4 regions of the Halopseudomonas sp. L-58 genome follow, and region 4 is predicted to be linked to each of the others. Evidence: predicted binding sites of a transcription regulator. Region 4 holds the regulator's gene; each other region holds the start of a gene.

Region 1 (7,537 bases), on a different contig from region 4:
CTGGTCGACGTGAGTCTGTTGTGACCCGATATGCCCGAGGCAGTTCACCGGTAACCGTTTGGGTTCTGCTGCTGCCAGCGCCAGGCGTCAATACACATGGCGTTGACATCGCGCTCGGCGTGCCAGCCGAGTTCACGAGCAGCGAGGGCAGGGTCGGCATAGCAACTGCCTACGTCGCCGGGACGCCGGTCGACAATCTGGTAGGCCAGCGTCTTGCCGCAGGCTCGCTCGAAGGCATGCAGCATGTCGAGTACGGAGTATCCGTTGCCGGTGCCCAGATTGAAGGCGGCCAGCCCCTGCCGGCGTGCAAGCCATTGCAGCGCCTTGACGTGCCCCTCTGCCAAGTCCATGACGTGGATATAGTCGCGCACGCCGGTCCCATCGGGGGTGTCGTAGTCGCCGCCAAAGACGCTCAGATGGTCGCGGCGGCCGACGGCAACCTGGGCGATGTAAGGCAGCAGGTTATTGGGTATCCCTGCCGGGTCTTCGCCGATCTGCCCGCTTGGGTGTGCCCCGACGGGGTTGAAATAGCGCAGCAGTGCCAGATTCCAGCTGGCGTCACTGCGGTAGAGATCACGCAGCATCTCCTCGATCATCAGTTTGGAGCGACCGTAGGGATTGGTGGCGCTGGTCGGGAAATCTTCGGTGATTGGCAGGCTGGCCGGGTCGCCATAGACGGTGGCAGATGAGCTGAACACCAGGTCATGCACCCCGGCTTTCTGCATGGCCTGCAACAGGGTGACCGCACCGCTTACGTTGTTGTGGTAGTACGTCAGCGGCTCTGCAACCGATTCGCCCACCGCCTTGAGGCCCGCAAAGTGAATAACGGCGTCAATCTGCGATGTTGCGAACAGGCGGTCCAGCAGATCACTGTCGTTGACATCGCCGGTGACGATGTCGAGCGTCTTGCCGGTGAGAGCCTGCACACGTTTCAGGGCCTCGGGCGAGCTGTTGCTGAAGTTGTCCAGCACGATGACCTGGTAGTCGCTTTCGAGCAGGCGCAGGCAGGTGTGCGAGCCGATATAGCCGGCGCCGCCGGTGACCAGAATGGTGTCTGTGTCGGTTTTCATGCTTGTCTCCGGTAGCGGCGCATGTGCTCAGACATGCGCCGCAGTCTCAACCGCAATTACTCGACGGTAACGGATTTAGCCAGATTGCGCGGCTTGTCTACGTCGGTCCCTTTGACCAGCGCGACGTGGTAACTCAGCAACTGCAGTGGCAGGGTGTAGATGATCGGCGAGATGCAGTCTTCCACCCAGGGCAGTCGGATATTGCTGACTTCCGGGTCAGCGCTCTGCTCAATGGTTTCGCAGGCAAAGTTGATCAGCTGGCCACCGCGGGCACGTACTTCTTCCAGGTTTGACTTGAGTTTTTCCAGCAGGCTGTCGCTCGGCGCAACGGAGACTACCGGCATATCTTCATCCACCAGTGCCAGCGGGCCGTGCTTCAGCTCGCCGGCGGCGTAGGCCTCGGCGTGAATATAGGAAATTTCCTTGAGCTTGAGCGCACCTTCCATCGCAATGGGGTAGTGCGGGCCACGGCCCAGAAACAGAGCGTGGTGCTTGTTGGCGAACTGTTCGGCCAGTGCAACGATGGCCGGCTCCAGCGCAAGCACCTGTTCTGTCAGTGCCGGCAGCTTGCGCAGGGCATCGACGTTACGGGCGACGAACTGGTTTTGGCCGCGCGCCTGTGCCAGAGCGGTGGTCAACCACAGCAGCGACACCAGCTGGGTAGTAAAGGCCTTGGTTGAGGCTACGCCAATTTCCGGGCCGGCATGGGTCAGCAAGCGCCAGTCGGCTTCGCGCACCAGCGAGCTGCCGGCGACGTTGCAGATGGCGAGGGTGGCCAGGTAGCCCTGATGCTTGGCGTAACGCAGCGCGGCCAGGGTGTCTGCGGTCTCGCCTGACTGGGAAATCGTGATCAGCAGGGTATTGGCCGGAACCACGACACTGCGGTAGCGGTATTCGCTGGCGACTTCGACCTGGCAGGGAATACCGGCCTGTTCTTCGATCCAGTAGCGGGCGACCAGACCGGCGTGGTAGCTGGTGCCGCAGGCAACAATATGGATGTTGGCGATGTCTGCCAGACGGGTTTCCGCCTCCGGGCCGAGGATCGCGGTCAGTACGTGATCGTCGCCCAGTGTGCCGGCCAGGGTGTCGCTGATGGCCTGCGGCTGCTCGAAGATTTCCTTGAGCATGAAGTGGCGGTATTCGCCCTTGTCCAGACTATGGGCTGCGTGTTCATAGCGAACTACCTGCCGATCGGCTGAGTTGCCGGCGCGGTCCCATATCTCGCAGTTGGTCAGCGTGATGCGAGCGTAGTCGCCTTCCTCCAGGTAGCGGAAGCGATCGGTGACCTGCAGCAGCGCCAACGGGTCGGAGGCAAGATAATGTTCGCCGCTGCCTTCTCCGATCACCAGCGGGCTGCCCATGCGCGAGCAGTAAAGAGTCCCGGGTTCGGAGTCGTGAATCACGGCGAGTGCGTAGGCGCCGTGAATCTCGCCCAGGGTGCTGCGGAACGCGCTGAGCATGTCGCCGGTTTTGGCAAAATGGTGCGCCAGCAGGTGAGCGACGACCTCGGTATCGGTTTCGGACGTAAAGCTGTAGCCCAGATCCTGCAGCTGTTTGCGCAGCGGAGCGTGGTTCTCGATGATACCGTTGTGGACGATGGCCAGTCCGTTGGACAGGTGAGGGTGTGCGTTGTGTTCTGCCGGTTTTCCGTGAGTAGCCCAACGGGTGTGGGCGATACCGAGGTGGCCGCTTACCGGCTTGGCCTGCAGTGCGTTTTCCAGCTCGACAACCTTGCCAACGGCACGTATGCGCTGAATGGTGCCGGCACTGTCTACAACTGCGACGCCAGCCGAGTCGTAGCCGCGGTACTCAAGACGCCGCAGACCCTCAAGCAGGATGGGAGTGATGTCACGCTGGGCGGTGGCACCGACGATTCCGCACATGGATATATCCTTGTTTCACAGGCAAAGGCAGGCAGTTTAGCACCGTCGCCAGACGGGTGGGTAACGTCGGAGTGACGGCAGCATAAGCTTGTCGGAAAGCAGGGGTATGGGGGGCAGTGAGGTCGGCCGGCCGAGCTTGACTCGGCCGGCGCTGGGCAAGATAGCAGGTCAGCGTCGGTTGAAACGTTCGACCAGATTAACCTGGCGCTGCGCGGTATTGGCCAGTTCGCCACTGAGCTCGGCGCTGCGGCTGGCCTGCTTCTCGGTGCTGTCTGCCAGAGTAGCGATATTGGTGACGTTACGGTTGATCTCTTCGGCAACGCTGCTCTGTTCCTCGGCAGCGCTGGCGATTTGACCGGCCATCTCGTTGATGCGCTCGATAGCCTGGCGAATCCCCTCCAGCGCCTCATCGGCTTCAGCGACCTGAGCGACACCGCGCTCGGCCTGCTCGTTGCCGGCCTGCATGGTGTCGACGGTGCTCTGGGCGGCCTGCTGCAGGTTGGCAATCAGGCTGTGAATCTGCTCGGTCGATTCGGCGGTACGGCTGGCCAGGGCACGAACCTCGTCGGCAACCACGGCGAAACCGCGACCCTGCTCACCAGCGCGGGCCGCTTCGATGGCGGCGTTCAGTGCCAGCAGATTGGTTTGCTCGGCGATGCCCTTGATGACGTCCACCACGGTGCCGATCTCGCGAGCATCGGATGCCAATTTATTGGTAACCGTGCTGGCCGAGTCAACTGCGCCGGAGAGGTTCTCGATGGCGATTCGTGCATTGCTGGCGAGCCGCTTGCCCTGCACGGCCAGATCGGCCGCATCGCGAGTCGCTTCAGCTGTACTTTGTACGTTGCCGGAGACCTGCAGAGTCGCGGCTGCCATCTGGTTGATCGCGGTTGCGACCTGGTCGGTTTCGGCGCGCTGCTGGGCCAGACCTTCGCTGCTGCGACGGGCAATCTCGCTGGCTTCCTGCGCCTGTTCCTTGAGGCGTGCCGCGCTGTCACCAACCCGGGTAAGACAGGTCTGCAGGCGAGCCTGCTGGCTGTGAATCGCCATCTCCAACTGGCCCATTGCGCCGCGAAACGGGGTATACATTTGCGCCAGCAGGGGATCGCTGATGCTGTTACCGGCCATTTTGACGATGCGCTGCAGGCGGTGTTCCAGTGCCGATTTCATCGCATAGCCTGCCGGCACGCCGGCAAGGGCTGCGACGGCCACGCCCGGCCAGCCGAACAGGGTGCCGGCGGCACCGCTGGCTGCCATGGCCAGGACCGATGGCAGGACCTGAAGGGCCATACCCGCAAAGTCGCCCTGAACTGCATTGCCGCCCCGAGCCAGGCGCTGGTAAAGCGCGGTGGCTCGTTCGATCTGACCGGCAGTGGGTTTGACCCTCACTGATTCATAGCCGGTAATCTGGCCGTTTTCCCAGATCGGCGTGACGAAGGCATTGACCCAGTAATGGTCGCCGTTCTTGCAGCGATTCTTGACGATCCCCATCCACGCCTTGCCGGCTTTCAGGTCGGCCCACATATGAGCGAAGACCGCTGGCGGAACGTCAGGATGGCGCACGAGGTTGTGAGATGTGCCGACCAGCTCCTCGCGGGTAAAACCACTGATCTCGACGAAAACATCGTTGCAATAGGTGATGACGCCCTTGAGATTGGTGGTCGAGATCAGACGCTGGTCCGCCGCAAAGCTTCGTTCACGCTGGGTTACGGGTTGATTGTTACGCATCGGCGAATGTCCTTGAGTGTCTGTCCGGGAGCAGTAGCGGACTGACTGTTGTCTAAGCTGGTATATCGGCAGTGAGTTCGATGGCTGTAGGGCTGCATTTCAAATGTTGTGCGGCGTTTTGTCTGCTAGCTTTGGAAGATCACGTGCCATCGTCGCGGGCCTCTGCCAGAGGCTTCGCCGAACCGTGCCGCAGAGTATAGCAATCCATACCGGCAGCGTGCCGGTGCAAGGAGGTTTATCGCATGACCCAAGCCAATAGCCTGAGTACGCTCGATAAGCTGGATGTATCCGGCGAGCACTACCAGTACCACTCGCTGAAGCGCGCGGCCGCCAGCTTGAGCGGCATAGAGCAACTGCCCAAGTCGCTCAAGGTGCTGCTGGAGAATCTGCTGCGTAATGAGGACGGCGAGACGGTCACGCTGGATGATATTCGCGCCGTAAGTCAGTGGCTGGAGCAGCGTCGATCCGACCGTGAAATTCAGTACCGTCCGGCGCGGGTGTTGATGCAGGACTTTACCGGGGTGCCGGCGGTCGTGGATTTGGCCGCCATGCGTGATGCGGTTGCGCGGGCTGGTGGCGATCCGGAGCAGATCAATCCGCTGTCGCCGGTCGATCTGGTCATCGACCACTCGGTGATGGTTGATCGCTTTGCCAGCGACTCGGCCTTTCATGACAACGTCGAAATCGAGATGCAGCGTAACGGTGAGCGTTACGCATTCCTGCGCTGGGGGCAAAAGGCCTTTCAGAACTTTCGCGTGGTGCCGCCGGGCACCGGCATTTGTCACCAGGTCAATCTGGAGTACCTGGCCCAGACCGTTTGGGCCGCCGAGGTGGACGGTGAGCAGTGGGCCTGGCCTGATACCCTGGTCGGCACTGACTCGCACACCACCATGATCAACGGGCTGGGCGTACTGGGCTGGGGCGTCGGCGGTATCGAGGCCGAGGCGGCCATGCTCGGGCAGCCGGTTTCGATGCTGATCCCGGAAGTGATCGGTTTCAAACTGACCGGCCGTCTGCGCGAGGGCATCACCGCCACCGATCTGGTGCTGACCGTTACCCAGATGCTGCGCAGCAAGGGCGTAGTCGGCAAGTTTGTTGAATTCTACGGTGATGGTCTCGCCGACCTGCCGCTGGCGGATCGCGCGACCATTGCCAACATGGCGCCGGAGTACGGTGCGACCTGCGGTTTCTTCCCGGTGGATGAGGAAACTCTGCGGTATCTGCGCCTCAGCGGCCGCCCTGATGCGGTGGTGCAGCGGGTAGAAGCCTATTGCAAGGCGCAGGGACTGTGGCGCGAGGCGGGCGACGAGCCGGCGTTTACCGACAGCCTGCACCTGGACATGAGTACTGTGGAGGCCAGCCTGGCCGGTCCGCGTCGACCTCAGGATCGGGTGGCCCTGCCGGATGTGCCCGAAGCCTTCGATGCACTGCTGGCGCTGCAGCTCGCACCGGCTGATACCGAGCAGGCTCGGCTGGAAAGTGAAGGCGGTGCCGGTACCGCCGTCGGCGGCCCGAATGCCCATGCCACGGTGCAGCTGGATGGCAAGGAATACCCGCTGGACCACGGCGCCGTGGTGATCGCCGCGATTACCTCCTGCACCAATACTTCCAATCCGAGTGTGATGATGGCCGCCGGTTTGCTGGCCAAAAAGGCTGTAGAGCGGGGCCTGCAGCGCAAGCCCTGGGTCAAGTCATCGCTTGCGCCAGGCTCCAAGGTGGTGACCGACTATCTGAACAAAGCCGGTCTGACCGAGAGTCTTGATGCGCTCGGATTCAATCTGGTGGGCTACGGCTGCACCACCTGTATTGGCAACTCCGGGCCGCTGCCCGACGAGGTGGTCCGGGTTGTCAGCGAACACGATCTGGCCGTGTCGGCGGTGCTGTCCGGCAACCGTAACTTCGAAGGTCGAGTGCACCCGCAGGTCAAGGCCAACTGGCTGGCTTCGCCGCCGCTGGTGGTGGCCTACGCGCTGGCTGGCAACACCCGAATCAACCTGCGTGACGAGCCGCTTGGTCTGGATCAGGACAACCGTCCGGTGTTTCTCAAGGACATCTGGCCGACCAACAGCGAGATCGCCGAGGCCGTGGCGCTGGTTGAAGACGAGATGTTCCGGACCCGCTATGCCGATGTGTTCACTGGTGATGATCACTGGCGCTCGATCAGCGTCAGCGAGGGCAAGACCTATGCCTGGGATGATGCCTCAACCTACGTGAAAAACCCGCCGTACTTTGATGCCATCGACCAGCCACTAGAATCCCTGCAGCCGGTTACCGGGGCGCGGGTGCTGGCGGTATTCGGTGATTCGATTACCACCGACCACATTTCGCCGGCCGGCAATATCAAGGCAAGCTCGCCGGCGGGTGAGTACCTGCAGTCGCTTGGCGTGGAGCCGGCCGACTTCAACTCCTACGGTTCGCGGCGCGGTAACCACGAAGTGATGATGCGCGGCACCTTCGCCAACATCCGTATCCGCAATCGGATGCTCGGTGGCGAGGAGGGCGGTGAGACCATTCATGTGCCCTCCGGCGAGCGGATGTCGATCTATGATGCAGCCATGCGCTATCAGCAGGATGGCACGCCGCTGGTGGTGCTGGCCGGCAAGGAGTACGGCACCGGTTCAAGCCGGGATTGGGCGGCCAAGGGCACCAATCTGCTCGGTGTGAAGGCCGTGCTGGCCGAGAGCTTCGAGCGCATCCACCGTTCCAACCTGGTCGGTATGGGGGTGTTGCCGCTGCAGTTTGTGGATGGTCAGAGCGTGGCCGAGCTGGGTTTGACCGGGCACGAGCAGATCGAGATCAACGGCATCAGCGATGAGCTCAAGCCGGGGCAGCGGCTGACGGTGGAGGCGACCGGTG
Region 2 (7,537 bases), on a different contig from region 4:
GGTGCCGCAACGCCATCAGCGCGCCAATCACGCCCCAGAGCGCGGCGATGGAGTCACCGATGGAAATGCCGGTACGCACCGGCGGACGGTCCTCGAAACCGGTGATATAGCGCAGCCCGCCCATGGATTCGCCAACGGCGCCAAATCCGGGCTGGTCCTTTTGCGGGCCGGTCTGACCAAAGCCGGACAGCCGCACCATCACCAGCCCCGGGTTGAGTGCATGCAGGGTATCCCAGCCCAGCCCGAGCTTTTCCAGCGTGCCTGGGCGAAAGTTCTCGATCAGGATGTCGGCATCGCCGAGCAGCTGTTTGAGCACATCGATGGCGTCGGGATCTTTCAGGTTGAGGGTCAGCGATTGCTTGTTGCGGGCCTGCACAAACCACCACAGTGAGGTGCCCTCGTAGAGCTTGCGCCACTTGCGCAATGGATCGCCGCCATTGGGTGACTCGACCTTGATGACCTCGGCGCCGAACTCGGCGCAGATGCGAGCGGCGAAAGGGCCGGCGATCAGGGTGCCGAGTTCGATGACCTTGAGGCCGGCGAGGGGTTTGGCGGCGTTCATACGGGCTCCGGATGCGGTGGCTGGGCCGCCAGTGTAGGGCAAAGGCGGCGGCCGCGGAACGCTGCTCAGTGCTTGATCGCCTCTGCAAACTGGCCGATGGCATCGACCACCCGCTGCGCCTCGTCGCGGATCTCCAGCATCACCTCGCCGGCCCGGTTGGCCAGCACCACGCCCTGTTCCGACTTGCTGCGGCTGCCGGCCATGCCGTCGACCGCGCGATGGGCCAGCTCCATGTTCTGCTGCACCACCTCGTTGATCTCCAGGGTGGCCTGGGCGGTGCGCGCGGCGAGGTTGCGCACTTCGTCGGCGACCACGGCGAAACCGCGCCCCTGCTCGCCGGCGCGGGCGGCCTCGATGGCGGCGTTGAGGGCCAGCAGGTTGGTCTGGTCAGCGATGCCGCGAATGACCTGAACGATGCTGTTGATGCGCTCGGACTGACTGTTCAGCGCATTGATTTGTTCGGACACATTGTCCAGATCGCCAGCGATAGAGCGCACTACATCGATCGCTTCCTGCACGGTTGCCGCGCCGTCGCGCGCACTGCCATCGGTTTCAGCGGCGATCTCGAAGGCGAGTTTGGCCGCGGCGGATTCGGCATCGCGGCGTTCGATCTGGGCGGTGATGTCACTGGCGAACTTGACGAAGCCATAGAGCCTGCCGCTGGCGTCGTAGAGCGGGTTGTAGGTGGCGCGCAACCAGATGATCTGGCCGCTGCGGGTTATGCGCTGGAAGATGTCCGAGAGAAACTCACCCCGGTTCAGGCGCTGCCAGGCCTGCTCGTACTGTCTGCTGCTGGCGACTTCGGGGCTGCAGAACATCCGGTGGTGCTTGCCCTTGATCTCGTCCAGGCGGTACCCCATGGTGCGCAGGAAGTTGTCATTGGCGGTGACGATCTCGCCGTCCCGGGTGAATTCAATCACCGCCATTGACCGATTGATGGCATTCAGCAGACTCTGGTGTTGCTGTTCGGCCTGTACTTCCCGGGTGATATCAAAGGCCAGTTTCACTACCTTCGATACCCGCCCGTTAGCGCCAATGACCGGGATGTAGCTCGCCTCCAGCCAAACCTGTTTGCCGTCTTTGGCTATGCGATCAAAACGGTCACTGAAACTCTCGCCGCTGGCCAGACGCTGCCAGAAGCGGCGGTATTCGTTACTGTTGACCAGTTCCGGTGCGCAGAACAGGCTGTGCCTGCGGCCACGCACTTCCTCAAGCTGATAGCCGACAACGTTCAGGAACGCAGTGTTGGCATCGAGAATCTCGCCCTCTGGGGTGAATTCGATCCAGGCGATGTTCTTGCGGATTGCATTGAGGATGTGCGACTGGGTTGCGAGCAGTTGCTGACTTCGTTGAAGCTCTGCTTTGAGACGTGCTCCGAACATGACAACCTCTTGGTGGCGCGGATAGATGAGCGTGCTTGCAGGGTATAACTGAATCGGCCGACATGCGTCGGACTTGAACCAATACTCCGGCGTCAGGCCGTTTTTTTTACGCGCCTCAGGCCTGTGCTCGGGGCTGTGCATCAAATTGATCAGGAGGATGAATTGGCTAGCAGTCTGCTTGTGTTACTGGATGATATTGCAACAGTACTGGACGACGTCTCGGTCATGACCAAGGTTGCCGCCAAGAAGACGGCGGGCGTGCTGGGTGACGATCTGGCGCTTAACGCTCAGCAGGTTGCCGGTGTGCGGGCCGAACGGGAGTTGCCGGTGGTGTGGGCCGTAGCCAGGGGCTCGTTTCGCAATAAGCTGATTCTGGTGCCGGCGGCGCTGCTGATCAGCGCCATTGCCCCCTGGGCTATCACGCCGCTGTTGATGCTGGGCGGGGCATTTCTCTGTTACGAGGGCGCAGAAAAGCTGGCACACCGGTTTCTGCATGACACCGAGGCCGAGCACCGGCAGACGCTGCAGGACGAGCAGGTGGATCTGGTTGAACGGGAAAAAGCCAAGATTGCTGGCGCGGTGCGCACCGACTTTATCCTCTCCGCCGAGATTATCGCCATCACGTTGGGTACGGTAGCCGACGCCGATTTCGTCAAACAGTTGGTTGTGCTGGCGGGAATTGCCGTGGTGATGACCATCGGCGTCTACGGGCTGGTTGCCGGTATTGTCAAACTGGATGACGGCGGGCTGGCGCTGACCCGCAAGGACAGTCCGTTGCTGCAGCGACTCGGGCAGGGCGTCCTCGATATGGCACCCTGGCTGATGAAAACGTTATCGGTCGTGGGGACGGCTGCGATGTTTATGGTCGGCGGGGGTATCCTGACGCACGGCCTGTCGGTAGTGCATCACTGGATCGAGGACAGCGCCGAGCGGGCGGCGGACCTGCCCTATATCGGCACCGTGCTGGATGGTCTGCTGCCAACCCTGCTCAATGCCGGTTTCGGGGTGGCCGCCGGTGCCCTGCTGGTGGGAGTGATTACGCTGGCTGGCCGTCTTCGGTGCTGAATCTGGTATCAGGGCGTCAGGGTGTGGGCGTGGGTATTGAGATCCTCGCCCAGCCGGTACTGGTTGTTGCCGCTGCGCTTGGCGCTGTACATGGCCAGGTCGGCGGCATGGATCAGCTTGTCCAGGGTGGCGGCATGATCGGGGAACAGGGCAACGCCCAGACTGGCACCAATACGGTAGTCGCGGCCCTGCAGGGTGATCACCGGCGCGAGACTGGCAAACAGTTTCTCGCTGATCTGGTGGGCCTCGTCAGTTACCCGGCTGCTGCGCGATAGCCCCTCGAGCAGGACGACAAACTCGTCCCCGCCCAGTCTGGCGACCATGTCAGAGCTGCGCACTGCGCTGCGCAGACGCTGGGCAACCGCCAGTAACACCTCGTCGCCACTGGCGTGGCCGAGCTGGTCGTTGATTGCCTTGAACTGGTTCAGGTCGATAAACACCAGAGCCAGACGCGTTTGCCGGGCTCTGGCCCTGGTCAGGGCTTCAAACAGTCGCTGCTCCAGCATCAGCCGGTTGGGCAGGCCGGTCAGCGGGTCCTGGTGGGCGCGCTGTTCCAGTTCCCGAACCGAGCGCTTTTCTTCGGTGATATCGCGTACGACACCCATCATCTTGACCGGCTGCCCGTGTTCGTTCTTGACCACGTTGCCGGTTTCCCGAACCCAGTGCACGCTGCCATCCGGCCAGATGACCCGGTACTCCTCGTCGTGGTTTTCGCCGGTGTCGATACAGCGCTGTTCGCCGGCCTTGACCCGCTCGCGGTCCTCCGGGTGCACGCTGTCGCAGAACAGGCTGTAGGAAGGCGTCACTTCGCCCGGTTGATAGCCAAACATGCCGTAGATGGCTTCCGACCAGTACAGTCGATCGGTACCGATATCCCAATCCCAGGTGCCGATGCGGGCGAAGTACTGGCTGCGCTTGAAGCGCTCCATGGCCTCGCTGCCGGCTTGCTGCTCTGCCGTCGGGTGCAGCAGCAGTATCCGCTGGCGACCGATATCGGGCAGCCGGGTCAAGTCCTGCTGAGTTTGCTGGTCGCCTCTGCGCAGCAGTGTCTCCATGCGCTGCATCGGCGCCGGCAGCGTATCCAGCATCGGTAGCCAGCGGGTTATCGGTTGGCCGGTCGGGTCGGTTTTCTCAGCGGGGTCGAGCAGGCGTGCGGCGGCAGGATTGTGCCAGCGTACCCGCTGGCGGCGGTCCAGGATCAGCAGACCGTTGGGGGACAGGTCCAGCAACCGGCGAAAGGTCCTTGCGCGCCGGTGCTCGCGCCAGAGCGCCGCACCGGTCAGCAGGACAATGATCGCAAGCGTGACAAGGAGTAGGAGCATCATCGGCTGTCGTGGCTTAGGGGTGCATCAAGTATACCCTCGGCAGCATCGCTGGCCAGTTTTTATGGCGTTTTGCCATATTGTGCTGCACACGGCATTGGCGGGGTGAATACGCTACACTGCGTGCCCGTTTTTCTGATGGACACATTTGCGATGGCCCTGCAGGCAACCCCTTACAAGGTTCAGCTGAATATCACCGACACCGACCTGGGTGTGTACGAGAACGTGCGCATGACCGTTGCCCGTCACCCGTCGGAGACCGAAGAGCGGCTGGCGGTTCGCCTGTTGGCCTACGCCCTCTGGTACCACGAGCGTCTGACGTTCGGTCGCGGGCTGTCGGATGTTGATGAACCGGCACTGTGGCTGAAAACCCTGGATGACCGGGTCGAACACTGGATTGAGGTTGGTCAACCCGATGCCGATCGCATGACTTGGTGTTCGCGCCGTGCCGAGAAGGTATCGGTGCTGGTGTATGGCAATACTCGGGTATGGATCAGCAAGCAGCTGTCTGCTGTCGCGTCGCTGGCCAACCTGAATGTGGCGGCCCTGCCCGAGGAGCCTCTGCAGGCGCTGTCTACCGATTTGCCGCGCAGCATCGACTGGGGTGTGATGATCAGCGATGGCGTACTGTACGTCAGCGATGGCGATCTGCAGCACGAGCTGCCGATCGAATGGTTGCAGGGCGAGCGTTGAGCCGATGCAGATAGAAACTCGCCCCTTGCCGCCTGCGCTGCCCGCTCTGGGCAGTCTGCCGCCGCTGCTTACACGCCTGTATGCCGCCCGCGGCGTGCTGAACGAGGCAGAGCTGGACCGGAGGTTGCAGGCTCTGTTGCCGTTTAACGGCCTGCTCGGTATTGATCGGGCGGTCGCGGTGCTGGAGCAGGCGCTGCGTTCGCGCCAGTCGATCCTGATTGTGGGTGACTTCGACGCCGACGGCGCCACGGCCAGCAGCGTTGCCGTGCTGGCGTTGCGCATGCTGGGTGCGGCGCAGGTCGACTATCTGGTGCCCAACCGCTTCGAGTACGGCTATGGTCTGACGCCGGAAATTGTTGAAGTAGCGCTGACCCGCTCGCCGCAGGTTCTGGTTACAGTCGACAACGGCATCTCCAGCATCGACGGCGTTGCTGCCGCCAAGGCGGCCGGGTTGCAGGTCGTGGTGACGGATCATCACTTGCCCGGCGAACAGCTGCCGGCAGCCGATGCCATCGTCAATCCGAGCCAGCCCGGTTGTGGCTTTGTCAGTAAGGCGATGGCCGGCGTCGGGGTGATTTTTTACGTCATGCTGGCGCTGCGGGCGGCGCTGCGTGACAGTGGCTGGTTTGCCGAAACCGGGCGAGCGGAGCCGAACCTGGCCGAACTGCTGGATCTGGTGGCGCTTGGTACGGTGGCGGATGTGGTGCCGCTGGATGCCAATAACCGCATTCTGGTGCATCAGGGGCTGGCGCGCATTCGTGCCGGGCGCTGCCGCCCGGGGATTCGCGCGCTGCTGGAGGTGGCCGGGCGCCCGCGCGAGCGGCTGGTATCGACCGATCTCGGCTTTATTGTTGGCCCGCGTCTGAACGCGGCCGGTCGGCTGGACGACATGAGTCTGGGTATCGAATGCCTGCTGACTGACAGCGAGTCGCTGGCGCTGGATATGGCTCGTGAACTGGACGCACTCAACCGTGACCGCAAGGCAATCGAGCGCGACATGCAGCAGCAGGCGCTGAAGACCCTGGAAAGCATGCAGCTGGACGAAACTGCGCTGCCGTTCGGGCTGTGTCTGTACGACCCGGAATGGCATCAGGGGGTGATCGGCATTCTGGCCTCGCGCCTGAAAGACCGCTTTCATCGCCCGGTAATCGCCTTTGCCGATGCAGGAGATGGCATGGTCAAGGGCTCGGCGCGTTCGGTTAACGGGCTGCATATCCGTGATGCACTGGACGCGGTCGCGGCGCGTCACCCCGAGCTGATCAGCAAGTTTGGTGGTCACGCCATGGCGGCCGGATTGTCACTGCGTGAGGCGGATTTTCCGGCCTTTGCCGCGGCCTTTGATGCTGAAGTGCGACGTCAGCTGCAGGCTGAGGATCTGACCGGGCGGCTGCTCTCCGATGGCGAGCTGCAGGCCAGTGATCTGTCGATGGATATCGCCGCCTCCCTGCGCGAAGCCGGGCCCTGGGGGCAGCATTTCCCCGAGCCGCTGTTTCATGGCGAGTTTCAGGTGCTGCAGCAACGGCTGGTCGGCGAACGGCACCTCAAGCTGGTATTGCGTGTGCCGGGCACTGCGCAGCCTCTTGATGCGATTGCCTTCAACATTGACCCGCAGTGCTGGCCCAATGCATCCGTCAGTCGGGTGCTGCTGGCCTACACGCTGGATATCAACGAATTTCGCGGGCGTCAGAGCCTGCAGCTGATGGTTCGTCATCTCGAACCGGTCAGCGACGTCTAGATTGACGTATTCAGGGGATTGACCTGCCGGGCGCTTTTGGTTTTCATGCAGTGATACAGAGATCACAAATGCATCACCATTCTTTTTGCCCGAGGATAAGTCGGGCGCGCTTGGGGGCAAGGACGTGCCGGACCTGAAGCAGCAATTGCTGAATATGCAGCGTCACCTTGGGCTGAACCCCAATGAGGTGAGGCAACGGCTGCGCCTGCTGCTGATTAATGACACCGGGTTCGACTGCCTGGGCGCCCACCTGCCGACGCTCGATCATTTGCATGCGGAATGCATCGAGGCGCTGCTCCAGCATCTGGAACAGTTTGACGAGCCGGCCAGGTTGCTTTCCCATCCCGGCCGCCTGACTGCGCTGAAGGGGCAGCAGCAAACCTACTTCCGGCAACTGCTGCGTGGCCCGTATGACCTGCAGTACGTGCGTCTGCGCCTGCTGGTGGGGCTGACCCATGAGCGCCTGGGCGTGGATCTCAAGTGGTATCTGGCGGCCTTTCACTTCTATCTTGATTTCATGCATCGGGCCATCAACCGTCAGTGGCGTGATGAACCGAAGCTGGCCGAACAGCTCTATGGCAGTCTGCTGAAGGTGGCCTTCTTTGATCTCAGTCTGACCGTCGATACCTACTCCAGTGCCGGCAAGATGGCGCTGCAGGCGAGTGAGGATCGCTATGCCCGCGCTGTTCAGGGCGCCAGTGACGGGCTCTGGGAGTGGCATGTCGAGGACGATCGGCTGCATGTATCGGAGCGCTGGCTGGCCATGCTCGGGCTCGAC
Region 3 (7,537 bases), on a different contig from region 4:
CTGCGAAGCGCTGCGCGCAGTCGTGGCAGAAGGTGCATTCGAAGCTGCAGATCAGAGCATCGGATGCATCGGCGGGCAGGTCGCGGTCGCAGCATTCACAGTTGGGGCGCAGTTGCAGCATGGCAGATACCGGCAAGATGATTATTTGCAGTTATAGCAGCGGCTGATGCCCGATGAAACCCGCTGTATATGGTGTAGTCTCATCCGTTAAACCCAGTCAAACGTGAGTAACACCATGCAGAACCTGACCATTGATATCGTCTCCGACATTGCCTGCCCCTGGTGCGCCATCGGCTATGCTCGCCTGGAGCAGGCTCTGGCGGCGCTGGAAGGCGAGGTGGGAGCAAAGGTGGAGTGGCACGCCTTCGAGCTCAATCCCGATCCGGCCCAGCGGCCGATGCCGATTGTCGAGGCGCTGTGCCGCAAGTACGGTCGTAACGAGGTCGAGGTGCGGGCGGCGCAGGATGACATGATTCGTATCGCCACCGGTCTCGGGCTGAATTTCACCCATATGCAGGAACGCTACACCGCCAATACCTTCGATGGTCACCGCTTGGTGAAGTGGGCGGCTGAGCACGATCGTCAGACGGCGATGAAACAGGCCCTGTTCGACGCCTACTTCGGAGAAGCAAAGGACGTCAGCAACAGGGACGTACTGCTCGATGCCGTGTGTGCCGCCGGGCTCGATGCGGCAGAGGCCGAGCAGGTGTTGACCAGTGACAGGTTCGCCGACATTGTTCGCGCCGACGAGGCGCACTGGCAGCAGGCGGGTATCTCGTCGGTACCGGCCTTCGTGATCAACGGCCAGTACCTGATTTCCGGGGCACAGGAACCGGATTATCTGGTTCAGGCGCTGCGCGAGATTGCCGGGCGCCAGGGGGCGTCGGCCTGAGCGTCAGAGGGCCCTGATATGGATTTGGCAGGATCTGCAGCAAGGGTGAAATATTCTCCTGTCATCATGAGGCTTACGGATGTCCTTACAGAAGGTATGTCATGGCAACTGCCCCCTCATCTGAAACCCTGCCTCCGGGCCCGTCTGATCTGAGTCGCCGAGAGGCATTTCGCTTTTGGCTGAAGCTGGGGTTTATCAGTTTCGGTGGCCCTGCCGGGCAGATCGCATTGATGCATGACGAGCTGGTTTCCCGGCGTCGCTGGTTATCCGAGCGGCGTTTTTTGCACGCCCTGAACTACTGCATGCTGCTGCCCGGGCCGGAGGCGCAGCAGTTGGCGACCTATCTGGGCTGGTTGCTGCATCGCAGTTGGGGTGGGGTGGTGGCTGGGCTGCTGTTTATTCTGCCATCGCTGGGTTTGCTGATCTTGCTGGCCTGGGTGTATCTGGTTTACGGCGACGTGCCGCTGATTGCAGGGGTGTTCTACGCGATCAAGCCGGTGGTGGTCGTCGTGGTTGTTCAGGCGGCCTGGCGGATCGGCGGTCGGGTGTTGCATAACCGCTGGCTCTGGGCAATTGCGCTGGCCGCTTTCGCAGCGATATTCGCCTTGCAGCTACCTTTTCCTCTGATCGTGCTGGCGGCAGCGTTGGCTGGCACCGTTGGCGGGCGATTGCTGCCGTCGGCCTTTTCGCCTTCTACGGCCGCTCACGCGCCGTCTGATGGCGGCGGGGATGCGCTGTTGAATGATCACAGCCCGATACCCGAACATGCCCGCTTCAGCTCATGGCGTTTGGCGAAGCTGCTGCTGATCGGAGCTGCGCTTTGGGTCTTGCCGATGGGGCTGCTGACGTTATGGCAAGGCTGGCATGGGCCGTTGACCCAGATGGCCTGGTTCTTTACCAAGGCAGCCTTGCTGACCTTCGGGGGGGCCTATGCTGTGCTGCCCTATGTTTATCAGGGTGCTGTACTGCAATACGGCTGGCTCTCGCCGCTGCAGATGATCGACGGGCTGGCGCTGGGCGAAAGCACCCCGGGGCCTTTGATCATGGTGGTGGTGTTTGTCGCGTTTCTTGGTGGCTATCAGGGCGCATTTTTAGGTGCTGATCAGGCGCTGGCTGCTGGCATGCTGGCGGCGCTGCTGGTCTGCTGGTTCACCTTTCTGCCGTCGTTTCTGTTTGTGCTGGGCGGTGCGCCGCTGATCGAAGCTACCCGTGGCGAACTGCGTCTGACTGCCGCCCTGACTGGCGTAAGTGCTGCTGTTGTGGGCGTTATCGTCAATCTGGCGCTATTTTTCGGCTGGCACGTTGTCATGCCTGCCGAGACTGCCGGGCCGGACTGGCTGGCACTGGGCATCGGGCTGATCGCGGCCGGTCTGCTGTTTGGGAGGGGCTGGACGGTGCTGCAGACCCTGCTGCTTGGTGCTGCAGCAGGGCTCTTGCTGGGTGTATCAGGGCTGTTGTCCTGATACCGCTCAGGCGGCTGAGGTCGCCGGGCCGCCGAGGCGGTTCATCAGGGTGCGCAGCAGCACGCCGTAAAGCGGCAGGAACAGCAGCATGCTGATGAGCAGTTTGATGGCATAGTCGACGGTAGCGATCTCGACCCAGTGCTCGGCCATGAACGGATTGCTGCTGTGCCAGAAGGCGACCGAGAAGAAGGCGAAGGTGTCTGCCAGGTTGCCCAGCACGGTCGACAGGCTTGGTGCGATCCACCAGGCCTTGATACGGCGCAGCCGGTCGAATACCTGGATGTCCAGCAACTGGCCGATCACGTAGGCAACGAAACTGGCCAGCGAAATGCGCAGCACGAAGTCATTGAACGACAGCAGTGCGTCGATGCCGCGGTAGCTGCCTTCCTGAAACACCACCGACACTACATAGGACGCAACCAGCGCCGGCAGCATGACGCGCGCAATAACGCGGCGCGCAGCCTGTTTGCCGAGCAGGCGAACGGTCAGATCGGTAGCCAGGAAAATGAACGGAAAGCTGAAGGCGCCCCAGGTGGTGTGGTAACCGAACAGGGTGATCGGCAACTGCACCAGGTAATTGCTGGCGATGATGATGGCAATGTGAAAACTGATCAGCAGTGCGAGCGCGCGGCGCTGCATGCCGGAGGTAAGTACGGTCATGGTCTGTCCTTTTTTACGATTCGAGTCTGCTGACTCGCCGTTTTGTCAGATGGGGTGAGGGAACCCATGTCGTTCGGGGTCGAACGGCGCGCAATTGTACCGGTTTTGCACGGATTGACCAGCGTATTCGCTGCATTCCGACCGGCGGGGCAAGCTCGCCGGCCGGAATCTGCTTACTTGGCAGCTTCGTACAGGCCCTGAACGCGGGGAGCAGCAGAGCGCAGTGTCTCAATACGGCCGGAGGAAGAGGGGTGGGTGCTCATGAATGCCGGTGGCTCGCCCTGCGATGCGGCCTGCATTTTTTGCCACAGAGTCACGGCGGCCTGCGGATCGTAGCCGGCGCGTGCGGCCAGCTCCAGGCCAATCAGATCGGCTTCGCTCTCGTTGGCTCGACTGTTCGGCAGCGTCAGGCCATATTGCACCGCCATCTGAGCAGCCTGACTTCCGCCTTCGCCCAGGCCCAGCAGGGCGCTGGCCAGTTGGGTGCCCATCTGGGTGGCATAGGCTCGAGAAATAGCCTCGCGGCCATGCTCGCGCAGGGCGTGGGCAATCTCGTGCCCCATGATCTGGGCTATTTCGGCATCGGTCAGTTGAAGGCGATCGATAATTCCCGAGTAGAACAGAATCTTGCCGCCGGGTGAGCAACTGGCATTGAGCTGGTCATCCTTGATCAGGTTGACTTCCCAGTCCCAGCTGCTGGCATCGGGGCGGAAGTGCGGGACCTGTGCGATCAGCTTGGCAGCGATACCATTGAGTCTGCGCACGGTGGCAGCGCTGGTATTCAGCAGCCCCTGCTTTTTGGCTTCAGCCAGGGTCTCGTTGTACGACTCGGCAGCCATCTGGTTGACCTGCTCGCTGGACAGGCCGCTCATCATATACTGGGTGCGGTTGACGCCGACGTTACCGCCTTGAGTGGTCTGCACGCTCTGACAGCCAACCAGCAGCACAACAGGCAGGAGAAGGGTGAATCGCAGTCGCATTGGGCTCTTCCTTGCAAAACGAAGTTGAAATTCGGCCGATGCTCCGCCTGGAAGCACCGGCCCCGCGTTATCGGTTGGCAGCGTCTTCGATGCTGTCGCCGACCTTCTGAATGTCCTTGCCCAGCCCTTCCATCGTGTTGCAGGCGCTCAGGCCGGCAAGACTGAACAGGACAGACAGCAGCAGTACCCGTGATCTCTTCATGCTCTATTCTCTCATCAGGCGTAAAATATTATTGCAGGCCTCTGGGGAACAGCCCCGCGGGCATTCAACGGTGAAAGATTACGTTATTGGACCGGTATTTGGACAATTGTATGCAACGGGCTGCAGATTTTTATGCTGTGGCCGATATTACGGATGAACCGGTGTCCTGCGCCGCTCTGTCGTTCCCGCGTCGAGGTATTTCATGAAATTCAGGTCAATTCAGCTTTCCATTACTGTGCTGGCAGGTGCCTGTCTGTTTATCGCTGTTGGCGTCATGACGCTTTACTCGGTTTATTCCGCCGAACGCAGTCAGGCGTTGGTGCAGGAACGGTCGCGGGTGTTGATCGATGATCTGGTCAGGGACCGCGTGATGGCGATAGCGGGTGGTGAACAGGCGCGTATTCGTCGCTATCTGGAGTATCCGCTGACGGTAGCCACGCAATTGGCGCAGCTCAACTCGATGTTGGGACAGATTCAGGATGACGGGATGCCGGCGTTGATGATGGGGCGCGAGGAAATGACCCGCGTAATCCGCATGACGCTGGAGCAAAGCCCGCAGCTGTGGGATGCCTACGTCGGCTGGGAGCCAAACTCGCTGGATAACCTGGACAGCTTTTTTGAGGGAGTTGAAACCGACGGCTACAACGGCACAGGGCGCTACATGCCCATGTGGTTCCGTAACGAAAACGGCACTCTGTCGCTGGAAGCACTCGGCGATATGGAGAATGAAACCATCCTCGAAAATGGCGTGCGTGCCGGTGAGTATTACCTCTGCCCCCGTGAGACGCTGAAGCCCTGTGTGATCGACCCAGCCCCTTATGAGGTTGGCGGCAAGACAGTGTTGCTTGCCTCCTTTACTGTGCCGATCGTCAGCGACGGTGAGTTCATGGGTATCGCCGGTGCCGATCTGTCGATGGAGTTTCTGCAGCAGATGCTGCATGAGAGCAATCAGGATCTCTACGACGGCCAGGGCGAGCAGGCTCTGGTGAGTGCTTCCGGGCGGCTGGTTGCGTTCACGGGCGAGGGTGCCAAGCCGGGCGATCATGCCTCTTTGGTGCTTGATCAAATGGAAATGGACGCCATTGCCGCTGTGGGCAGGTCCAACGAGCCGCTTTTTCAGATCGAGAGTGAAGGTGTGGATCATCTGCAGTTGATCATGCCGGTCACGCTGCCGGGCACAGATGTGCGTTGGTCGCTGCTTATCAAGTTACCGCTTGCGGTGGTCATGCAGGACTTCAATCAGCTCGATACCGAGCTGACTGACATGCGCCAACAGGACTCCATGCTTTTGACCGGCATCGGTCTGCTGGTTGCGCTGGCGGGTCTCGGTGTGATGGTGTTGCTGGCTTACGGTCTGGCCAAGCCCGCGCGCCAGCTGGTAGCCATGCTGGACGATATTGCCAAGGGCGAAGGCGATCTGACCAAGCGTCTCAATGTGGAGCGGGCGGATGAGCTGGGTGATATCGCCCGGGGCTTCAATGCGTTTCTCGACAAGCTGCAGGGCATGATTCGTGAGGTTGTCGGTTCGGTTCAGCAGGTCACCGATGCCTCGGAACACACCGCCGACATCGCGCTGCGGACCAATGACGGGGTACAGCGTCAACTCAGCGAGATTGATCTGGTCGCGACGGCCGTGACAGAAATGACTGCGACCGCACAAGATGTTGCACGTAACGCCTCGCAGGCGGCCAGCGCGGCTCAAAATGCCGACGGTTCCGCTTCGCACGGACGTGAGGTGGTGCGGGCAACGTCCGAAACCATTCAGAACCTCTCGCAGGATATTCAGCGTGCGGTCGACAGCGTGCAGGCACTGGCACGCGACAGCGAAAATATCACCGGTATTCTGGACACCATTCGCGGTATTGCAGAACAAACCAACCTGCTGGCGCTGAATGCGGCCATCGAAGCGGCTCGCGCCGGTGAGCAGGGTCGCGGCTTTGCGGTGGTTGCCGATGAGGTTCGTAACCTGGCGCAGAAAACCCAGAGCTCGACCGAAGAAATTCAGCATATGATCGAGCAGCTGCAGAATGGAACCCGCGAGACCGTCAAGGTGATGGAGCAAAGCCGTGCCCGCACCGATCAGAGCGTACTGCAGGCGGAAGAGGCGGATGCAGCCTTGACCTCGATTACCCAGGCAGTATCAGTGATCAATGATATGAACAATCAGATCGCGAGTGCCGCCGAGGAGCAGAGTGCGGTTGCCGAGGATATCAATCGCAACGTCATGACCATCGACACGGTCGCCAAGGATGTGGCCAAGGGTGCCGATGAGGCCTCCCAGGCCAGTGCGTCACTGACCAAGCTGGCAGAGCATCAGCGCCGTCTGATCAATCAGTTCAAGGTTTGAGCCGGACCTGCGGGGCTGCAGCAATGCGGCCCCTGGGTAGCCGGGTTGCTGACTGCTGTGCTGACAGGGTAGGCCATCTCGATACGGCTGTCGGCATTCAGCAACAATGGCTGCAGGGCCGTCACCGCCGTGCTCTCGGCCAGCCATATGGCTTGCTCCGCGCTGTTCAGGGCTGCCGGCATACGGTCGCCAAGCCGGTTTGCCAGGCCTTTGGCAGGTACGGTGATCAGCGCGCAACTGTCCCAGTACTGACCGTCATCCAGCTGGTAGCGTTCCCAGATACCCGCCAGTGCCAGCCCGCCTTCCTTGCGCCGCAGATACCAGGGTTGCTTGCGTTGCCCCTGCTGCAGCCAGAGGAAATAGCCGTCGACGGGCAGGATGCAGCGCCGCTGGGCGAAGGCCTGCCGGAACATGGGTTTTTCGTGCAGGTATTCAGCCCGGGCCGAAAAGCTGGCCCGGCTGAGGTCCTTTAGCCAGCCCGGCGTCAGGTTCCACAGGACAGAGGCGCACTCCAGCTGGCCTGCTGTCTTGCGCAGAATCAGCAACGGTTTGCCAGGGGCAATATTCCACTGTGGCTTCCAGTCGTCGGGCATTGTGGTATGGGGCTGATTGAACTGGGCCAGGCGACCGCTCATGGCTGGGGTAGCTCGCTGTCTTCTTCGTTGATGGGGCTTGCCTGGAGATAGGCATGGATCAGCTCGGTACTGCGATCGACGTCTTCGTCTTCAACCCACAGGCCAAGCAGGTCATGCACTGGCAGATCGCCAATGGCCCCCTGCAGATAGCCGCCGCTGATGTGGCTGCGGATGTGATGGTCGGCCAGTACGGCGGTCAGCAAGCTGGCCTCCGCCATGTCGGCGGGACGGTAGATACGCTGCATGCTCAGTCCTGTTCGCGGCGCAGGTCGACGTGATAGTCGTCGCCTGCGTCGTCGATCCATAGGCTGACGTGGATCGGCTGGCAGCAGACCTGACAGTCCTCGGTATAGGATTG
Region 4 (7,537 bases):
TTGTTGGCAGTACCGACTACCTGGATTTGCGGATCGCCGGCCAGAATCTCCGTCACCCTGCGGCGAAAGAAACCCGAATCGTCGACCACCAGAACCTTAACCGCCATACCCTCTCCTGACCTGCGTCCTGCACATGAACTGATTCATAACTGTTTTGGCGGGCTTGCAGCTTCCCGCAGACAACACTTGCTTAAGCCTTTTAGGGGCGCTCGACGCGTCCCAAAGCAGGCTATCACATGCGTCGCGCATAACGCTTGAGCAGGCTCGGAATATCCAGAATCAGGGCGATACGACCGTCGCCGGTAATGGTTGCCCCAGCCATTCCGGCGGTACCTTGCAGCATACGCCCGAGCGGCTTGATGACAACCTCTTCCTGACCAACCAGCTGATCGACCACAAAGCCGACACGCTGGGTACCCACCGACACGATCACCACACTGGCCGCCGAATGATCGCTGGTATCTTCCACACCCGGCATCAGCCAGTGCTTGAGATAGAACAGCGGCAAGGCCTTCTCGCGCACGATGATCACCTCCTGACCGTCCACCACGTTGGTGCGGGACAGGTCGAGGCTGTAGATCTCGTTGACGCTGACCAGCGGCAGCGCGAACGCCTGGTCGGCCAGCATGACCATCAGGGTCGGCATGATGGCCAGGGTCAGAGGCACCTTGATTGCGATCCGCGAGCCCTGCCCCTTGGTCGACTCGATGCTGATCGTGCCGTTGAGCTGGGAGATCTTGGTCTTGACCACGTCCATGCCGACACCACGGCCGGATACGTCGGAGATTTCCGTTTTGGTCGAGAAGCCCGGCGCGAGGATCAGATTGAAGCATTCGGAGTCGCTGAGACGGTCCGCTGCGTCCTTGTCCATCATGCCTTTCTCGACCGCCTTGGCCCGCAGGATTTCAGGGTCCATGCCACGACCATCGTCGACGATGGTCAGCAGAATATGATCACCTTCCTGCTGCGCAGCCAGCACCACCTTGCCCGTCCGCGACTTGCCTGCGGCTTCGCGCTCGTCCGGCAATTCGATACCGTGGTCTACCGAGTTGCGCACCAGGTGCACCAGCGGATCGGCCAGCGCCTCAACCAGGTTCTTGTCCAGATCGGTCTCTTCACCAATCAGCTCAAGATTGATTTCCTTCTTGAGGTTGCGCGCCAAATCGCGAACAACCCGGGGGAACCGACCGAAGACCTTCTTGATCGGCTGCATGCGCGTTTTCATGACCGACATCTGCAGGTCGGCCGTGACCACATCCAGGTTGCCAACGGCCTTGCCCAGCTCTTCATCACCGCTGGCCAGACCCAGACGCACCAGGCGGTTACGCACCAGCACCAGCTCACCGACCATGTTCATGATTTCATCCAGCCGGGCGGTATCGACGCGCACTGTGGTGTCAGCCGCTGGCGCCTCGGCGGGCGCAGCCGACTTGGCCGGTGCCGGTGCGGGTGCTGCGGCCTTGGCCGCCGGCTTCGCTGCAGCCTTGGGCGCAGCGGGCGTTACCGGCTTGCTGGCAGCAGGTTGTGCAGCGGGCTTGGCAGCCTGGGACTGGTCGGCCTTGGCGTCAGCAATACCGGGTGCAGCACCCTTGCCGTGAAGCTGATCAAGCAGCGCTTCGAATTCGTCGTCAGTGATATGGTCATCGGAACTGTCGGCAGCCGACGTCTCCGGCGCAGCAGCAGGTGCTTCCTTGACACCGGGGGCAGCACCCTTGCCGTGCAACTGGTCAAGCAGCGCCTCAAATTCATCGTCGGTAATGTCGTCACCGTCAGACGCCGGCCTGGACGATTCAGCGGCTGCCGGCTTTTCTGCCGCAGCTGCCGGTGCCTTGCCCGGACCATGCAGTTCATCCAGCAGGGCCTCAAATTCGTCATCGGAGATCTCATCCGCGCCGGCGGCGGGCGCTGTCTGGGCAGCAGCAACAGAGGCTGCGGCAGCCGCACTGCCATCACCATGCAGGGCGTCAAGCAACTGCTCGAATTCATCGTCGGTGATGTCACCCTCGGCAGCGGCAGGTGCCGCAGCGTCAGCCGGACCAGCCTCGGGCTCCGGCTCAGGCGCTTCTGCAGCAGGCGGCTCGCTTGTTGCCTCATCCGCCGATGCGGGCTGAGCCAGAGCGGCCAACGCATCCAGCAGAGCAGGCGCAGCAGGAGTCGGTTCCTCGCTCTCTCGCACCTGGGCAAACATGCCATTGACCGTGTCCAGCGCCTGAAGAACGACGTCCATCAACTCGGGCGTGACGGTACGTTCGCCCTTGCGCAGAATATCGAATACGTTCTCGGCGATATGGCAGCAGGCAACAAGGGCATCCAGCTGAAGAAAGCCGGCCCCGCCCTTTACGGTGTGAAAGCCGCGGAAGATAGCGTTAAGCAGATCCATGTCGTCGGGCCGGTTTTCCAGCTCGACCAACTGTTCGGACAACTGCTCGAGAATCTCGCCGGCCTCGACCAGAAAGTCCTGGAGAATCTCTTCATCCGCATCGAAACTCATGCACCCACTCCCCTCGGGCGTGTTATCGGAAGGCCACGCAATGCCGCCTTGAATTTCCATCTCGGCGCTGCGCAGTCACTCAACGTTGCTGCCAGGCAGCGACCTTGAGCAGTCAGACCGGCCGCGCGCTCAGCGTGCGGCAGTTACAGCTGACATCAGAATCCCAGGCTGGAAAGGAGGTCATCAACCTCATCCTGACCGGAAACAACGTCTTCCCTTTTATCGGCATGAATTTGCGGACCTTCACCCCTGGAGGAGGATTTTTTTCCGTCCTCGGGAGATTCACCATGATTGATGCCGGTAATGCGGTCGACCTGTCCCGCCATTCGGACCAGGTTGACCAGGCTCTCTTCGACATCATGCACAAGCGTAGTCACACGCTTGATCACCTGGCCGGTCAGATCCTGATAGTCCTGAGCCAGCAGAATATCGTTCAGATTGGTGGACAGATCCTTGCTGGTCGATTCGGTCTGCTCAAGGAACTCGCCTACCCGGCGGTAGAGGTCGCGAAACTCGTCCGCCGCCATCTCCCGACGCTGCAGCCGCTGCCAGTCTGACTTGAGGGCGTTCGCCTGCTGCCCCAGATCAGCGACCTTGGGCACGCTGGCCTCGACCAGATCCATGGTCCGGTTGGCCGCCTTGTCGGTCAGCTGAACCACATAGTCCAGCCGGTCAGAGGCATCGGATATCTTGGAAGTATCGTTGTCACCACCCAGCGCGTGGGTCGTGTCGATCTGAAAATTGACGATGGCATTGTGCAACGCGCGGGTGAGCTGCCCCACCTCGTGATAAAGACCACGGTCGCGTGCCTGATTGATGGCATGAATGACCAGCAACGCTTCACCGAAGTTGCCGCTCTCAAGGTGACCAACCAGCTGGTGCGCATTGTCCTTCAGCGAATGCTCGAATTCCTGAGCGGTCGCCTGGCCGGGATCCTTACTCAAAGCCATAACCTGTACCCCGGTTGATTATTATTTAGCCTGAACTCGCTCAAAGATTTTTTCGATCTTTTCTTTCAAGGCCTGAGCCGTAAACGGCTTGACCACATAGCCATTGACGCCCGCCTGCGCGGCTTCAATGATCTGATCTCGCTTGGCCTCGGCCGTTACCATCAGCACCGGCAGGTGCTTGAGCCGCTCGTCGGCCCGCACAGCGCGTAACAGGTCAATGCCGCTCATGCCGGGCATGTTCCAGTCAGTCACCAGAAAATCGAAACTGCCGCTCTGCAGCATCGGCAACGCGGTGTTGCCGTCATCGGCTTCGGCTGTGTTGGTAAACCCAAGGTCGCGCAACAGGTTCTTGATGATGCGCCTCATCGTCGAAAAATCATCAACGATGAGAATTTTCATATTCTTGTCCAAGTCGACCTCCGTACAAACCAGGGAATGTGCAGGCCTGCACCCCAAAAACCCATCGCAAATAACCAATCAAGCCGCAAAAGAAGCTCTGATCAATCAGCTGGAAGCCAGCAGGCTGATCGGATGCACCCTCGAAAACGCCACCTGGACGTCCGGCCCGAAGCCACTACCTGTCGAGCAATCCGAGCATTGTCCGGATGTTGACGACAAAATCAATCATTTCGCCAGCTCATCAGCTTCGAGCGCAACCTAGCAGCACATTGACTGTGCAACTGACTGACCCTGGATTCACTGACACCCAGCACGGCGCCGATCTCCTTGAGGTTAAGCTCCTCATCGTAATAAAGCGACAGCAGCAGTCGCTCGCGCTCGGGCAACGTGTCGATTGCCGCGATCAAAGCCGCTCTGAAACGCTCATCCTGCAGCCCGGACGCCGGTTCCTCGCCGCCCTGCACATCTGCCGGCGCACCCGACTCAAGCAGATCATCAAAGCTGAACAACTTGCTGCCGGCGGTATCACTGAGAATCGTATAGTACTCTTCCAGGCTCATCTCCAGCTCGGCGGCAACTTCGTGATCCTTGGCGTCACGCCCGAGCCGCGCCTCGACCGCGCGCATCGCATCACTGACCATCCGCGTATTGCGGTGTACCGAGCGTGGCGCCCAGTCGCCCTTGCGCACCTCGTCCAGCATCGCACCGCGAATGCGGATGCCGGCATAGGTTTCGAAACAGGCGCCCTTGCCGAAGTCGAAATTGCGGGAGGCTTCCAGCAGCCCGATCATACCGGCTTGCATTAGATCCTCCACCTGCACACTGGACGGCAGCCGCCCCAGCAGGTGGTAGGCAATTCGCTTTACCAGCGGCGCATACTGCTCGACGAGTCGATCCTGCTCACCGCGAGAACTCTGTGCTCGTGTATACATGCTCAATCCGCCAGCCTGTGCTGTCATAGGCCAGACCCAGTCGGTTGCACCAGACGTTCGACGAAGAACTCCAGGTGTCCTCGCGGGTTGGCCGGCAGCGGCCAGGCATCAACTTTCTGTGCAATGGCGCGAATTGCCAGCGAGGCCTTGCTGCGCGGAAAAGCTTCAAACACCGCGCGCTGCTTTTGCACTGACTTGCGCACCGCCTCATCAAACGGAACGGCTCCGACATACTGAAGTGCAACGTCAAGAAATCGATCCGTCACCTTGGCGAGCTTAGCAAACACCATGCGGCCCTCCTGCGGCGTGCCGACCATATTCGCCAGCACGCGGAATCGGGTCATCCCGTAATCACGGTTGAGCAGCTTGATCAGGGCGTAGGCATCGGTAATCGACGTTGGCTCGTCACATACCACGACGAGCACCTCCTGCGCCGCCCGCACGAAGCTGACTACCGAATCACCAATGCCGGCCGCCGTATCGACGATCAGCACGTCGATATTGTCACCGATCTCGCTGAACGCCTGAATCAGGCCGGCATGCTGCTGGTGGTTGAGGCTCACCATGTTGGCGGCCCCCGAGGCGGCCGGCACAATACGAACGCCGCCGGGGCCGGTGACCAGAACGTCACGCAGATCGCACTTGCCCTCCAGCACGTCGGCCAGCGTTGCCTTTGGCTTGAGCCCCAGCAGCACGTCAACGTTGGCGAGACCAAGGTCAGCGTCGAGCAGCACAACGCGCCGTCCCATCTCCGCCAGAGCAAGGCTGAGATTCACCGACACGTTGGTCTTGCCGATGCCACCCTTGCCCCCGGTGACCGCGATTACCTGAACCGGATGTTTGCTGCCCATCTGCGCTGATTACCTTAATCCTGTGAAATTGCTTAACTGGCCCGCTGGCTGTTCATCATACCGGCAAATACGTCGGCCATGGTCTGATCTGCCGGCGCATCATTACCAGCCATACTAACTGCACGACTCACCAGCTGATGCCCAACGGCACGACTGATATCGTCGGGAATGCGCTGGCCATCTGCCAGATAGGCTACCGGCAAACCCTGCTCCATCGCCAGCCCCAGCGACTCACCGAGCGTTGCGGCCTCGTCCACTTTCGTCAGAATGCAGCCCGACAGACCGCACACCTTGTAAGTATGGTAGGCCGCTTTCATGACTCGGTGCTGGCTGGTCGCCGGCAGCACCAGCAGATTGCGTACCCGACGCCCCTGACTGGCCAGGGTGTCGAGCTGGCCGCGCAGGTAGGGATCGTTGGCCTGCAGACCGGCGGTATCAATCAGAACCAGGCGCTTGCCGGCGAAATCGGCCAGCACGTCATTGAGATCCTGCTGTTCATCTACCACCTTGACCGGCACATTGAGAATGCGGCCCAGGGTGCGCAACTGTTCGTGCGCGCCGATACGATAGGTATCCATGGTGACCAGAGCAACGTGCTGACTGCCGTGCTTGAGCACGTAACGCGCAGCGAGCTTGCCCAGCGTAGTCGTTTTGCCGGCACCGGTGGGGCCGACTAGCGCGATCACGCCGCCGGCATCGAGCGGCTCTTCGCGCAGCACCGGCACACGATGCGCCAGATAGGCCAGCAGCATGCGCCAGGCCTGACGTGGATCACTCACGTCAGAAACCTGACGCAGCAGATCCTGACTGACCTCGGCCGGCAAGCCCATCTGGGTCAGACGGCGCCAGAGACCGGCCTGTTTCGGCTTGTGCTGATTGAGCTGCCCCCAGGCCAGCCCCCCCAGCTGAGACTCCAGCATTTCCCGCAGCCCGGCCAGTTCGGCGCGCATGGCGCTGAGGCTGGCATCTTCAACGGCCGCTGCCGCCGGCGAGCGCTCCGCAGCAGGCCGGCTGGCTGCAGCCGGCGCCGCCGGCTCAACCGGCTCCTGAATCAGCCGATCCAGCAGATCACGGGCCTCCACAGAACCCTGGCGAGCCGCGTGGCGCATGCTGTCACCAAACAGCTGACGATTGACCAGCGGCTGATCGTGGGAGGCCATCTCGCCCACCTCCAGCTCGGCGCGCGCGGCAACGATGCGCTCCTGGGTCTTTTTCAATTCAGCATCCAGACCCGGTGTCGGTGCCGTCAGACGGGGCGCCTCGTAGTCCAGCGCAGCGGTCAGCTCAACGCCACCGGCCACCCGGCGATTGGCGATGATCGACGCATCAGCGCCCAGCTCATCGCGAACCAGCTTCATCGCCTGGCGCATGTCTGCGGCAAAGAAACGTTTGACTTTCATGGCTGACCTCGTCGCTTTTCTGGCACCGCCCGCTGGCGGTTGCTGTCATTCATTCAGAGTGCTGCAGTTCAGTTCTGGCCAACCGTCGCAATGATGGTGACCTGCTTGCTGTCCGGAATTTCCTGGTAGGACAGTACATGGGCGCCCGGGGCTGCGTAGCGTACAAACTTGGCCATCATCATTCGGATCGGCCCCGCTACCAGCAGTACTGCCGGCTTGCCCTGCACTTCCTGCCGTTGCACGGCATCAGACAGTGAGCGCTGCAGCTTCTCGGCCATGCCAGGCTCCAGCAACATACCGTCGTCGGCGCCCTGACCGGCCTTCTGCATACTCTGTAGCAACATCTGTTCCAACCTTGGCTCCAGCGTGATCACAGGCAGCTGAGAGTCAAGCCCCACAATGCTTTGCACGATTGAGCGCGACAACGCGACACGCACAGCGCCGATCAGCGCGCCGGTATCTTGACTCTTGTTCGAGTTGTTGGCGATGGCCTCGGCGATGGTCCTGATGTCAC

Evidence for each region. The regulator FliA, encoded in region 4, starts transcription of late flagellar genes. The targets are predictions, from matches to a motif close to CTAAAGTTTNNNNNNNNNNNGCCGNTAA.
Region 1: the regulator FliA is predicted to act here: its motif matches at 4,744-4,771, upstream of AC13EY_RS07720 (methyl-accepting chemotaxis protein).
Region 2: the regulator FliA is predicted to act here: its motif matches at 1,995-2,022, upstream of AC13EY_RS12735 (methyl-accepting chemotaxis protein).
Region 3: the regulator FliA is predicted to act here: its motif matches at 4,318-4,345, upstream of AC13EY_RS11335 (methyl-accepting chemotaxis protein).

The regions. Positions count from the first base shown of each region.
Region 1 covers NZ_JBSXON010000052.1:49,087-56,623, reverse strand. Annotated here, with positions in the region: gene galE (UDP-glucose 4-epimerase GalE) at 45-1,070, opposite strand; gene glmS (glutamine--fructose-6-phosphate transaminase (isomerizing)) at 1,127-2,953, opposite strand; gene AC13EY_RS07720 (methyl-accepting chemotaxis protein) at 3,122-4,681, opposite strand; gene acnA (aconitate hydratase AcnA) at 4,924-7,537, shown strand, end outside.
Region 2 covers NZ_JBSXON010000069.1:161,912-169,448, reverse strand. Annotated here, with positions in the region: gene AC13EY_RS12740 (CaiB/BaiF CoA transferase family protein) at 1-562, opposite strand, end outside; gene AC13EY_RS12735 (methyl-accepting chemotaxis protein) at 628-1,944, opposite strand; gene AC13EY_RS12730 (DUF808 domain-containing protein) at 2,107-3,009, shown strand; gene AC13EY_RS12725 (diguanylate cyclase domain-containing protein) at 3,018-4,334, opposite strand; gene AC13EY_RS12720 (YaeQ family protein) at 4,485-5,024, shown strand; gene recJ (single-stranded-DNA-specific exonuclease RecJ) at 5,029-6,759, shown strand; gene AC13EY_RS12710 (putative bifunctional diguanylate cyclase/phosphodiesterase) at 6,884-7,537, shown strand, end outside.
Region 3 covers NZ_JBSXON010000065.1:144,924-152,460, reverse strand. Annotated here, with positions in the region: gene AC13EY_RS11365 (DUF1272 domain-containing protein) at 1-121, opposite strand, end outside; gene AC13EY_RS11360 (DsbA family oxidoreductase) at 236-892, shown strand; gene chrA (chromate efflux transporter) at 994-2,355, shown strand; gene AC13EY_RS11350 (7-cyano-7-deazaguanine/7-aminomethyl-7-deazaguanine transporter) at 2,362-3,015, opposite strand; gene AC13EY_RS11345 (M48 family metallopeptidase) at 3,189-3,995, opposite strand; gene AC13EY_RS11340 (entericidin A/B family lipoprotein) at 4,063-4,197, opposite strand; gene AC13EY_RS11335 (methyl-accepting chemotaxis protein) at 4,400-6,544, shown strand; gene AC13EY_RS11330 (SOS response-associated peptidase) at 6,529-7,179, opposite strand; gene AC13EY_RS11325 (putative signal transducing protein) at 7,176-7,424, opposite strand; gene AC13EY_RS11320 (CPXCG motif-containing cysteine-rich protein) at 7,427-7,537, opposite strand, start outside.
Region 4 covers NZ_JBSXON010000028.1:36,189-43,725, forward strand. Annotated here, with positions in the region: gene AC13EY_RS01760 (protein-glutamate methylesterase/protein-glutamine glutaminase) at 1-107, opposite strand, end outside; gene AC13EY_RS01765 (chemotaxis protein CheA) at 233-2,491, opposite strand; gene AC13EY_RS01770 (protein phosphatase CheZ) at 2,647-3,435, opposite strand; gene AC13EY_RS01775 (chemotaxis response regulator CheY) at 3,463-3,840, opposite strand; gene AC13EY_RS01780 (RNA polymerase sigma factor FliA) at 4,062-4,799, opposite strand; gene fleN (flagellar synthesis regulator FleN) at 4,796-5,623, opposite strand; gene flhF (flagellar biosynthesis GTPase FlhF) at 5,656-7,023, opposite strand; gene flhA (flagellar biosynthesis protein FlhA) at 7,092-7,537, opposite strand, start outside.